3 regions of the Lysinibacillus phoenicis genome follow, and region 3 is predicted to be linked to each of the others. Evidence: riboswitches for the same ligand, from Rfam matches in the RefSeq annotation. Region 3 holds a riboswitch; each other region holds the start of a gene.

Region 1 (4,239 bases), 800 kb from region 3:
ACTGATGTGGAGCGTACATAATAGGTCGTTTTCACACCACTTGCCCAAGCATTCATATGCAGTGCCAGTAAATCCTTTGCTTTAATCGTATTTTGAACATATAAATTTAGTGAAATGCCTTGGTCAATGTGGCGAGCACGGGCTGCATTTTGTTTGATTGTCCAATTTTGATCGATGAAATAAGCTGATTTATAGTACCAAGTCGTTACGGGTGATAAATCTGGTACCGTTACAGGAATTTTGTAATCCTTCTTCTCTTCTGAGTAGCTCTTTTGGAAAATCGGATCAATTGACGCCGTACTTCCTGCTAGAATCGATGTCGATGAGTTAGGGGCTACTGCCATAACATAGCCATTTCGCATTCCCTCTTTCGCCACTGCCTCACGTAAAGCATTCCATTTGTCGCTATTATAGCCGCGCTTTTCAAAATAGGCACCTGTTTGCCAATCAGAGCCCTCGAATAATGGATACGCTCCTTTTTCGCTTGCTAAAGCGTTAGAGGCACGAATTGTTAGGTAGGCGATGTCCTCATAAAGCTTGTCCGCAAATTCTACAGCTTCATCTGATTCCCACTGAATTTCCTTTAAGGCTAATAAATGATGCCAGCCAAATGTGCCAAGTCCAATACCACGGTAGCGTAGGTTCGTACGCTCTGCTTGTTTCACAGGGATAGTATTTAACGCAATAACATTATCAAGCATACGTACTTGAATCGGAATTAACCGCTCTAAGACATTAGCAGGCACGGCTCTTCCTAGATTAATAGAGGACAAGTTACAAACCACAAAATCTCCAGGCTTGCGACGAGTCACGATAACATCGTCTTCTAATGTAATGGATTCAAACTCCGTCGCTGACATATTCTGGAATATTTCTGTACACAAATTCGAACTATAAATCATTCCTTCATGCTTATTCGGATTCATGCGGTTCACTTCATCTCGGTAAAACATGAATGGAACGCCAGTTTCGAGTTGTGAGCGCATAATACGCTTCATAATATCGATGGCTGGTACTACTTCACGGCTTAATAATGGATTAGCAATACATGCTGCATATTTCGTGCGGAAGGAGCCATTGCCCTTTGTTTCATCGTAGAAATCCTCTAAAGAGAAGCCCATCACTTCACGTACTTCATGTGGATCAAATAAGTGCCATTCTCCACGGGCTTCTACTTTTTCCATAAATAGATCTGGTAAACATAGCCCTGTGAAAATATCATGGGCACGTAGTCGTTCATCACCATTGTTTAAGCGTAAATCTAAAAACGTAAAGACGTCCTTATGCCAAACATCAAGATAAACCGCGATGGCTCCTTGACGTTGCCCTAGCTGATCGACAGAGACAGCCGTATTATTGAGCTGCTTAATCCACGGTAGCACACCACTTGATGCACCTTTGAAGCCTTTAATGGACGAGCCACGGCTACGAATTTTGCCCATGTAAACGCCTATACCACCACCATATTTAGACAATGTTGCGACATCCGTATTCGTATCGTAAATGCTTTGTAGGCTGTCATCCACTGTATCGATGAAGCAACTTGAAAGCTGACCATGTGTCTTACCAGCATTTGATAGTGTCGGTGTTGCAACAGTCATATATAAATTACTCATCGCCCAGTAAGCTTCTCGCACTTTTTCTAGACGATTTTCTGTTTCATCCTGCATTAATGTCATGGCTATGACCATCCAACGCTCTTGTGGGAGCTCTACAGGTGTTTTTGTATAATCACGTACAACATAACGATCCATTAATGTCTTCAAGCCAATATACGTGAATAGCTCGTCACGACTAGGTTCTAAATAGCTGGCTAATTGTTGAAGCTCCTGCTCACTATATTTTGTTGTTAGGCTTTCATGATATAAGCCCGCTTCAGTGTAGTGTGCAAGATGAGCTGAAAATTCTTGATAAACATCCTTTGGTGAAACGCCACGTCGCGTTGCAAATTGATCGTATAATTTTTCTAAATAAATGTGTGCAGCCACAAATGTCCAATAGGGCTCTTCCTCATCAATTAGGCTAAGTGTTTGTAAAATCATCGCATCCGCCCATGCTTCAAAAGTGGCATTGTCGTTTTTTCGTAGCCAACGATCCGATAACCTTACAAAGCTTTCAAGTTCATCCTCCGTGTAACTATTTTTTAACTTAGCTAGTTGCTGTTCGATTTGAATTGTCATGTACACATTCTCTCCCTTTCTTTCTCCAAGCAACACAAAAAGCGATCACGCAACATCTATCGGTTACGTGATCGCTGTAAAATCGGAAATGGAAATGAAGGACGTGCACACAAAGAAGTGAACAAATCTCTCGCCTCCACTTCTCAATCCCCGAAGAATGTGTTGCTGTCTTGAACATCTCGGCAGGTCTCCTGGCTCATGCTTCCTCCAAATAATCACCTTCCCGTTTTTTCAACAGTGGTCTCTTGATTATTTGTCAGCACTTACAGTTGCGGGGACAGCTTCGGCTTAAGATGACTCTTGTTCCGAATTCCCTTTTAAACCATATTGGTACCGCTTGTCCAAATACTATATATTGTGTTTTAACTCCTAAACAAATCTAACATATTGTGTTTCGTGTTGCAATAGGTGTTTCGTACCTTGCGATTTTTAAGGCAGCCCTTTTGCTCGAAACAAGCCCTATTACGGTGCAGTTTTGCGTAGTTTTTCAAAATTTCTTTGGAAAAAATTTTGTGCCTGCTGCTCTTTTTTAGGATCGATGCCAAGCAAAATGACCGAACAAGGACCTGCTGATTTGGTCAGATCAAGCGAACTTTCAACTTGTTGCTGTCCAAAAAGACGCGCTAATTCGCCTTGTAGCCCCTTTGACCCGACTGGCCAAACTTGCTGCACGATATCCGCCTGCCATGCCTGAAAAATGGGCTGAAGCTGTGCAACGTCTTCTGGATGCGCTAACACTTCTTCCCCTACAAGCGGCAAGCCATAAGTGTACCAGCTGAGCTGTTCATGGTCAAATGGTTGACGTTGTTGTATTTCCCCAAGCATCGTAATGGCTACACCTGACTGTAGCGTGGGCATATTCGATTCCGTACTTCCTGCGATTGCAGGACAGGCTATACCAGTTTCCTCAAACACCTGTTGAATACCTCTTTCATAACGTGTCCATGCCGTATCACCAGAGAAATTAGCGAGTAAAACTTGGCAAGGTAATGCCTGTGCCGCAAGCTGCTCTAAAAATGTCACACGTGCTGTCATGTAAGCTGTTAGTTGGTCAGATGCTGACACTACATCTTGTGGCTTTTCCCCAATGGCTGCCGCATTATCCATTGTCACAATGAACGTGCCCACTTTCATAGCATTTCTCATTGAACGCGACCTTCCTTACGCAAAAAGACCTTTGATAAAACAGGCATCACTACTGCAACAATGACTAGGTTAATAACAGTTGCCATAAGAATGCTACCTAATGCACCCCAGAAAAAGGCGGGGCTAATTAAAAAATAAAACGGTAATGGTGCCACAATGCCATTCAATACGAGTGCCACTGGCCATTTCCAAACATGTAGACCTTTTCTATGCATTACGCCAAAGATCCACACGACGATGAACATTTCGATCGCGATGATAAGATGTAGTGGTCCTAATGGAAATCCAGCAGTCAACGCTGTAATAAAATGACCGATAAATCCAGCAAGACCTGCAAAAAATGGGGATAAAAAGACTACGCCCAAAAAGGCAGGAGCCGAGTCGAGTGCAGCAGTCGAAATAAATGCCGGCACCTTAATAACTGCCCCTACTGCACAAATGGCTGCTACCATTGCTGTCAATATCCAATTCCTTAATCTTTGTCGATCCATTCCATGTCCTCTTTTCTGTAGTATGTTTACCTCACTTCAGCTGTTCGGCAAGTCCGTACCAAATACGTACAACTTGCTCGGCTTCAATGAATAAAGCCTGATATAAACGACCACATGTATCGCGTAAGAGTCGCGCTTGTTTGTCTATTGGCACAACACCGCGCCCCATATCGTTAACAATGAGCGCTAGCATACAGTGCTGTTCAAGCCTCCTGAAGGTTGCAAGTACCGCTTGAACCACTTGGTCATCGTCCTCTAGATTTTGAGTCATCAACCAGTTTTCTAAATTTCTAATCACTAGCACTTCACAGGCTGGTGCGATCTCTGGTAGATTGCCATCGACAAGGGCGACCTGTCGCTCTTTATACAAGCCCATCACATAGTCGGTTTTACCGTTATAGGCTCCTCCAATAAAGACGTGC
Region 2 (4,239 bases), 1.6 Mb from region 3:
CTGCGAATGCTTGCGCCTATTTAGAAGCTCAAGGATTTGATGTAACAAATCTTGAAGGCGGCATGCTTGCATATGATGGAGAATTAGAATTTAAATAATGTGATACGTAAAAAGAAAGAGTGCCTACTCTTTCTTTTTTAGCTCTATTCTTTTAATGAATTCATAATGTAACCAAAGTTTTCTGCAAAATTGTTATAAAGATTCACATTTTTTTGTCCTTTAATCTTTGCAGCATAACTGGCAAAGTTCAAACCAGCCCCGTAAACTTGTAGTGCACCATTCGCAAGATCCCCCTTTTGGAGAAGCTCAATACCATCCTTTAAAAAATTGTCACTTTCATCAAAGTGACACTCCGTAATGTATTTATGTCCGCTATGAAATAATTTTAAATTTTTTATAATTGTATGTGCTGTTTCTTCGCTGATAGATGCGTCGATGTCCATTAATAACTGATTAATTGGTTTTACGAGCTGGGCATACAGGCTATCATGAGTTTCACATGTTTCAGCAATGGCGTTTCTTAATTCTTTTGCATTCATCGTATCTTCTCCTTTTTCATCATTTAGATTATTGAATAATTTACCTCATTTTTTCAAAGACAAACTCTCCTGAATTTTCAGAAATATGTTATGATAACATGAAATGAAGGAGGGATTTTGTATGTTTCGATCAATAGCACCCCCAACAATGTCTTTACATTAGAATCTACTGTTTAGGCATCCGATAACTGATTGCTCATTCTTATTAGATTCTACTGTATAGGCTCAAACTATATGCGTAGAAAGTAGGAATTTTTAATGAGCGGAAAATTAGCATTTGTATTATCTATGGTTATTTTTGGTGCTGTCGGTGTTTTTGCAAGGTATATTCCTTTAGCTTCTAGTGAGATTGCCTTTTGGATGAGTGGCATTGGTGCTTGTTTTTTACTAGTAATTTTTATTTATAAAAAGGAAAGCTTTGCAAGAAGCGCTATTGTCCTGAATAAATGGCCGTTATTAATTTCAAGTGTTGCTTTATGTGGAAATTGGATATTTTTATTTCAGGCGTATAAGGAAACGACCATTGCTAATGCTGCCCTAAGTTATTATTTTGCACCCGTATTGGTCATCTGTTTATCGCCTATTATTTTAAAAGAAAAGCTAGTTGCAAGAAAAATAGTTTATGTTGGTGTAGCACTTATCGGTCTTTTTTTGATAATGCAAAGTCAGAACGCAGAAAATAGTGGACACTTAATTGGTATTGTCTATGGTCTGATTGCGGCATGCTTTTACACCCTACTAACATTTACAAATAAAAATATTCGCGGGTTAAAGGAACCACATAATACGATTATCCAACTCTGTTTAGCTGCATTTTTCCTCAGCCTCTATATTGTAGGAACGACGGGTTTTCAGGTGATGCAAATAAATTTTGCTTCTATTCTATTACTCATCGTATTGGGCATTGTCCATGCAGGTATAGGGTTTTATTTATTCTTTTTAGGCATGTCACAGCTAAAAGGTCAAAGTATAGCTATTCTTAGCTATATTGATCCACTGACATCATTAGTGATCTCCACGATGATTATTGGAGAAAAAATGACGCTGCTACAACTAATAGGAGCCATTCTCCTATTAGGCTCCACATTACAAAGTGAAATCGAAAAAGTGTAAAAGGGTTTGACAGGAAGAATAAGCTGTCGTAGATTTAAAGTAATTTAATAAAAGCATTAGGTGCCCAAAGGGGAGAATAGGGAATAAAGTGAAAATCTTTAGCGGACCCGCCACTGTATAAGGGAGTTCTATAGTAAATACCACTAGCGCGTTGCTGGGAAGGTGCTGTGGAATGCTGAACTTGAGCCAGGAGACCTGCCTATTTGCTTTAAAAGGTATGGATGATGGAAAAGTCTGTAGTTTATTTGTTGTGACGATAAACTACAGGCTTTTTCTTTTTGTCTTAAAAGGAAAGGAGAAATTATCATGCAATTACTACAAAACACGTTACAAAACATCCAAGGTGCTGACATGAAAACGAGGGAGCAAGCAAGAAAGCGTATAGATGCTCTCTGTAAGCCCCCTGGTAGTTTAGGAAAACTAGAGTCCATTGCTGTGCAGCTTTCTGGGATAACTGGACAATTATATCCGCTCGTTGATAAAAAGGTCATTATTGTCTGTGCTGCTGATCACGGTGTTTGTGAAGAAGGTGTAACCACGAATCCACAAGATGTTACGGTCTTTCAAACATTAAATTTCCCTCAAGGTGGTACAGGCGTTTGTGCAATTGCAAACATTACCAATGCCAAGGTTGTCACAGTAGATGTAGGGGTGAAAGAAGAGATTCCACACGGTGCAGGTGTCATCATCAATAAAATAAAGTACGGTACAGACAATATTGCAAAAGGACCTGCCATGTCTAAAGAGGAAGCCATTCAAGCAATTGAAGTAGGAATTCATGTGGCGACAGAGGAAATAGCAAAAGGGGCTAATGTACTTGGCACAGGTGAAATGGGCATTGGTAATACAACACCTAGTGCTGCTATTTTAGCTGTATTGACTGGATGTGATCCAATTGAAGTAACAGGGTTTGGGGCAGGTGTAGGCAATGGTGGCATTGCTCATAAAGCAGCGGTTATTAAAAAAGCTATTGAGGTCAATCAACCAGACCCTCAAGACGGTTTAGATGTATTAGCTAAAGTCGGGGGCTTAGAGATAGGGGCCATGGCTGGTATCATACTAGGGGCAGCTGTCCATCGTAAGCCGGTTGTGATTGATGGTTTTATTTCAACTATTGCCGCACTTATCGCATATAAGCTTGAACCGAAAGTAAAAGATTATATTATCCCTTCCCATGCTTCAGAGGAACCGGGTGCTAAAATTGCCGCAGCGTTACTCGGCATTGAACCAATGCTACATATGAACATGCGCTTAGGAGAAGGCTCTGGTGCCGCCTTAGCTTTTCCCATTTTAGATGCAGCCTGCTCCATGATGAACAATATGGTGACGTTAGAGGAAGCGATGCAACTATTAGCTAAATAAAAAAGGAATAAGCCTGTATAGTTCCAATACTATTTGGGCTTATTCCCCACTCATTATGCTCGATTTAGCTTACGTAAAGGCAAACGCCATTTCATCATATAGGAAAGAATGCGTAACACTGTGATGATGGCGAATAAAATATAAAGGAAGATGTCTCCTGTAAACACTTCAAATCCAATAATTAGCCCTGCAAGTGCAGCCCAAACACCATACACCTCATCTCGTAGAACTAATGGTTTACGTCTAGCCAATAAATCACGCACAATGCCGCCACCCGAACCAGTTAAGACAGCAGCTACTATCACAGCACTAATAGGCATATCTAGTTTCACGGCATACAACGCACCTTGAATTGCAAATGCTGATAAGCCAATCGCATCTGTGAAGTTACCCCAACGATGCCAATGCTGAATCAAATGATGAGGGAAAATAAAAAATATAGTAATCGCTGCTAACGCAATTTGAAACATCATATCCTGCCCCCATAAGGTCGTGACAGGTAGTCCAATAAGTAAATTTCGAATAGCCCCTCCGCCAAAAGCAGTTACAATTCCGAGTATATAGACGCCGAATAAATCGTATTCTTCTTCCATGGCAATAATTGCCCCAGAAATAGCAAAGGCAATTGTTCCGATAATACTAAAAACCTCCCAAGCCATTCCTTTCACCCCTTCTATTAATAAATAAACTTCTTTTTATGTTAAAAGACTTTTCTTGTAACAAAATCTATGGATTTATGAGCCAAATTCAGTCATTAAACACGCTTCTTGAAACAAGTCCGCACATTAGCTTAGCGTAAAATGCGCTTAGAAACAATAGGCAAGTTTTGCAGGTACACATACAAATTGTTAAGATGATAATGAAATAAAGAAAAAGATCTGTCATGAGCGTTGATATACCAGTAGTTGATTAGCAAATTCTAGAGAGAGTTAGTTCAATTTAGATCATAAAAATCTTACTGATTGAAATGCGGGACAACGGTGAAATGGAGAAGAAAAGAATGACGTTTACATCTAACTTATCAGTACAAACGCTATCATTAGCAGCACAAATAGAGGAGCGAGTTCGACCTTATCATGCAAAGGTCGAAGAAATGGCATTTTATAATCAACAGAAGGTGCTAGCAGCTTTCAGAAAGCATCAAGTAAGTGATTATCATTTACATCCATCAAACGGCTATGGCTATGATGATGAGGGACGCGATAATCTAGAGCGTGTTTATGCG
Region 3 (4,239 bases):
GATAATCACGGTTGTCAGCATACCAATATCATGTTCGAGCATTTCTGCTAATGTTGTCATCGTCACTTCCTGACGTTCTCTATAGGCACTTTTTACAAGTCCTACTGGTGTGTCTGGCGAGCGATATTCTAAGAGAATTCGTTGTGCTTCTACAATTTGTCTTGTTCTCCTACCACTTTTAGGATTGTATAAAGCAATAACAAAATCAGCCATTGCAGCAGCCTCGACACGCTTTGCAATTAAATTCCATGGTGTTAGGTGATCACTCAGACTAATGGTACAAGCATCATGCATAATCGGAGCCCCTAGTAAACTAGCACATGAATTGATTGCTGAAATACCAGGAACTATTTCTACTTCAATGCCTGTAGCTTCTGTCCAGCCTAATTCGATTAACACTTCGTACACTAATCCCGCCATACCATATACGCCCGCATCCCCACTCGAAATTACGGAGACGATGCTGCCTGCTTCTGCTTGACGAACAGCCTCTTGAGCACGTGATACCTCTTCTGTCATTCCGGTACTGACAATAGACTTTGCACTGACTAAATCTTGAATAAGCTCTACATAGGTTTTATAGCCTATGATCATATCACTTTGTTGTAAAGCTTCTACTGCTCGTGTCGTAATATGCTTAAAATCTCCAGGTCCAAAGCCCACTACGAAAATTTTCCCTTTTTGCGCCATGCTGTTACCCCTCTTTCACCTTTTCGATCCCTTTAATGGCTGTCGTTTGTGCTGTACGCTGTAATGTACCTTCCCGAAGTGTAAAGACATGTTCGTTGTATAATGATTCATGATGTAAATCTTGTACGAGTATTCTTGCATGCTCTGTTGATGGCACTCGATACCAATTTCCTTGTGGATAGGCGATGACTACACAAGCATCCTTGCATCGTCCATTACAGCGCGTTCTTGTCGTATGTATTTCCTGATCGAGTGCTTGTCGCTGTATTTCATCTCGAATGGCTAAGGTAATTTCCTCAGCATCCTTTCTCATGCAGCTACTGCCATTGCAAATAAAGAGATGTGTTTTCATCCCCTCTAAATTCCATGTTGTCATCTTCTGTCTCCCCTCATTTGCTTTCTGGAAAAAGAAAAAACCCTCACTCTTAACGAAGAGTAAAGGTTTTGTAGAAGCCAAATAAAAACGAATAGAATAAAATACAGGTACTCGCTCTCGCTTCAACTTCTCCCTCCGAAAAGTTTGCATGCACAATCAAATAAGCAGGTTTCCTGACTTAAGCTTCATTTTACTATCGCACCTTCCCAAGTTTTCACCAGTGGTACCTGCGAATTCATCAGCTATTACAGTAGCGGGGGCTGTATTGGATTTTCACCAATTTCCCTATTATCTCGAGCTATTCGAGCACTTATTGACGTTTTATATGAAATTTATTATCTTCTTCATTTTTTAGAAAACTGTCTCTATCATATCTTATTATTTTAAAATTTCAATATTTCTTTAAAAATTTATGACAAATTTATCAATTTTGCTCGAATCTTATTCTTTAAAAAACTAAGTTCTCCTTACTTCTATCTAAATTTTCTATATGGATATGCAATTAAAAATTTTTATATAAAAAAATCTAGCACAATTATGGAAATTTATGTTACACTTTGTCGTGAAATCTCACAACTTTATGTTTTTTCGGTGTAAAATGCTTGCCATTTTACTTAAAAGGGAAGCCGGTTTGAATCCGGCGCGGTCCCGCCACTGTAATAGGGAGCTTTATAGATAATGTCACTGTCCAATGATGGGAAGACCTATAAAGTGTTGAACTAGAGCCAGGAGACCTGCCGAAAAAAAGGTGATCGTTTCAACCTACGAGGATAGGTGTGCGGCTTAGCAGATGAGAATGATTTGCTTTTTTTAGCTATGCACTTTTCCAGCAGCGGAGAAGTGCTTTTTTATTTTACGCACGCTACATTCTTAAAAAACTAATCGTTAGGAGGAAAGCTTTTGACATTTTCATGGTGGAAACTTAGTTATTTTTTATTGGCCTTGTTAATCGTGCCAAACCGAGCCTTTGCTATGCATATCATGGAAGGCTTTTTACCCATTGAATGGGCCATTTTTTGGTGGGTCATCACGACTCCCTTTATTATTCTAGGATTGCGTTCCATTCGAAAAACAATGGAAGAAAACCCTGAAACAAAAATGCTCTTAGGGCTTTCAGGAGCCTTTGCTTTTGTGCTATCGGCCTTAAAGATCCCCTCTGTTACCGGGAGCTGCTCCCACCCAACTGGCGTTGGACTTGGAACAGTTTTATTTGGACCTTTAGCAATGAGTGTCATTGGGACGATTGTGTTATTATTCCAATCATTACTATTAGCGCATGGTGGTATCACTACTTTAGGAGCCAATGCCTTTTCTATGGCTATTGTCGGTCCGTTTATTGCTTACTTTGTTTTTGAAGGGGCTCAACAAATAGGGTTGTCATTTTCACTTGCCGTTTTCTTTGCCGCTATGCTTGGTGACTTAGGTACATATATTGTGACTTCTGTCCAACTAGCACTAGCCTTCCCTTCAGAGGTTGGAGGTTTTATGGCATCCTTTACAAAGTTCGCAGGAATTTTTGCCTTAACTCAAATTCCGTTAGCCGTTAGTGAAGGAATTTTAACAGTCATTGTGATGAATTTCTTGAAAAAATACAATGTCAGCGAATTAAAAACTTTACGTGTTTTCTCTACAAAGGAGGCACATTAAAATGAAACGTAATGTATTGCTATTAGTGATTGTAGTGCTGTTAGCCATCATCCCACTGTTCATCCAAAAAGGAGCAGAATTTGGTGGTGCTGATGGAGAAGCAGAAGCTGCTATTGGAGAAATCGATGCAGAATATGAACCGTGGTTCGACAGCTTATGGGAGCCGCCAAGTGGTGAAATCGAAAGCTTATTATTCGTCCTACAAGCCGCTATTGGTGCTGGTTTTATTGGCTACTTCATTGGCTATATGCGCGGCAAACATAAAGAAGGTTAACCAACATGTTGCTCATTGATAAATATGCCTACCTCAATAAGCTAGCGTTCGTTCATCCACTTGAAAAAATGATCTTTTCACTTGGACTACTTCTAGTAACGCTTATCATGAAAGATGAACGTCTTTCACTCATTACATTTTTTGTAATGAGTGCTTTTATCATTATAGGTGCGAAAATCCCGCTTAAATACTATATTAAATTACTATTACTACCAGCTTTTTTCTTGCTGACGAGTCTCGTATCCATTTTACTAGCTATTACACCTTCAACCACTGTCTTACCTGCGCATGTTTGGTCTTTCACGTGGATGGCTTGGACAATATTCATCGGGAAAGCAAGTGTCCTAACTGCGCAACACTTGTTCTTTATCGTTCTTGGCAGTATTAGCTGTTTATATTTTTTAATTTTGACCACATCCGTACAAGGAATTTGTTTTGTGCTACGACAATGGCGACTTCCCTCACTCCTAGTCGAGCTAGTAGAATTAACCTATCATTTTATCTTTATTTTTTTAGGGAGCATGCAAAAAATTCATCTAGCCCAGCAGGCCAGGCTTGGCTACCATTCACCTATGCAGTGGCTACGCTCTATATCTATGCTTATTGCGGCACTATTTGTTGAAATGTTTCAGCGTAGTCGAGAGCTCAACAATGCCATGCAGTCACGGGGCGGTGAAAGCGTTTATTGGCAAGAGACGAGCTCTTATAGCAAGAAAAACTGGCTAGGCATGGCCGTTATTTTTCTAGTGCTCATCGTATATGGAGGATACTTCTCATGAAAAACTGTTATTTTGAACTAAATCAGCTGTCCTATGCCTATGCTGATGGAACGAAGGCTCTGACAGACATTACCTTACACATACCTAAAGGAAAAAAAATCGCCATCCTAGGTCATAATGGTGCTGGAAAATCGACTTTATTTCAGCATCTGAACGGCATCTTGAAGCCAACTGCTGGAACGATATTATTTGAAGGAAATAAGCTTCAATACAATCGAAAGGCATTAAAGGCACTTCGCCAGCAAGTCGGCATCGTTTTTCAAGATGCGGATCATCAACTTTTTTCAGGCACTGTCAAGCAAGATATCGCATTTGGACCACTGAACCTTGGTTGGTCTACTGCAAAAGTTGAAGAAAAAATAGCATGGGCTGTTGCACAGACAGAAGTGGGAAATTTACTCGAAAAACCGATTCATTTTTTAAGTGTAGGTCAAAAAAAACGTGTGGCAATGGCAGGTGTGTTAGCGATGGAG

The links. A riboswitch is a leader RNA that binds a small molecule or an ion and turns the genes downstream of it on or off. The one in region 3 is predicted to bind cobalamin.
Region 1: another riboswitch for cobalamin. It lies ahead of ABC382_RS05665 (ribonucleoside-diphosphate reductase subunit alpha); the one in region 3 lies ahead of ABC382_RS01375 (energy-coupling factor ABC transporter permease).
Region 2: another riboswitch for cobalamin. It lies ahead of cobT (nicotinate-nucleotide--dimethylbenzimidazole phosphoribosyltransferase); the one in region 3 lies ahead of ABC382_RS01375 (energy-coupling factor ABC transporter permease).

Annotation. Positions count from the first base shown of each region.
Region 1 covers NZ_JBDFMP010000002.1:845,338-849,576, forward strand. The annotation lists gene ABC382_RS05665 (ribonucleoside-diphosphate reductase subunit alpha) at 1-2,180, opposite strand, end outside; cobalamin riboswitch at 2,344-2,533, opposite strand; gene ABC382_RS05670 (hypothetical protein) at 2,643-3,326, opposite strand; gene ABC382_RS05675 (ECF transporter S component) at 3,323-3,817, opposite strand; gene ABC382_RS05680 (bifunctional adenosylcobinamide kinase/adenosylcobinamide-phosphate guanylyltransferase) at 3,849-4,239, opposite strand, start outside; gene ABC382_RS05685 (histidine phosphatase family protein) at 4,193-4,239, opposite strand, start outside.
Region 2 covers NZ_JBDFMP010000002.1:1,643,390-1,647,628, reverse strand. The annotation lists gene ABC382_RS09940 (rhodanese-like domain-containing protein) at 1-98, shown strand, start outside; gene ABC382_RS09935 (hypothetical protein) at 144-539, opposite strand; gene ABC382_RS09930 (DMT family transporter) at 798-1,652, shown strand; cobalamin riboswitch at 1,694-1,869, shown strand; gene cobT (nicotinate-nucleotide--dimethylbenzimidazole phosphoribosyltransferase) at 1,959-3,014, shown strand; gene ABC382_RS09920 (trimeric intracellular cation channel family protein) at 3,068-3,673, opposite strand; gene ABC382_RS09915 (methionine gamma-lyase family protein) at 4,015-4,239, shown strand, end outside.
Region 3 covers NZ_JBDFMP010000002.1:45,560-49,798, reverse strand. The annotation lists gene cobJ (precorrin-3B C(17)-methyltransferase) at 1-690, opposite strand, end outside; gene ABC382_RS01380 ((2Fe-2S) ferredoxin domain-containing protein) at 695-1,066, opposite strand; cobalamin riboswitch at 1,213-1,395, opposite strand; cobalamin riboswitch at 1,639-1,822, shown strand; gene ABC382_RS01375 (energy-coupling factor ABC transporter permease) at 1,967-2,713, shown strand; gene ABC382_RS01370 (energy-coupling factor ABC transporter substrate-binding protein) at 2,715-2,987, shown strand; gene cbiQ (cobalt ECF transporter T component CbiQ) at 2,993-3,766, shown strand; gene ABC382_RS01360 (energy-coupling factor ABC transporter ATP-binding protein) at 3,763-4,239, shown strand, end outside.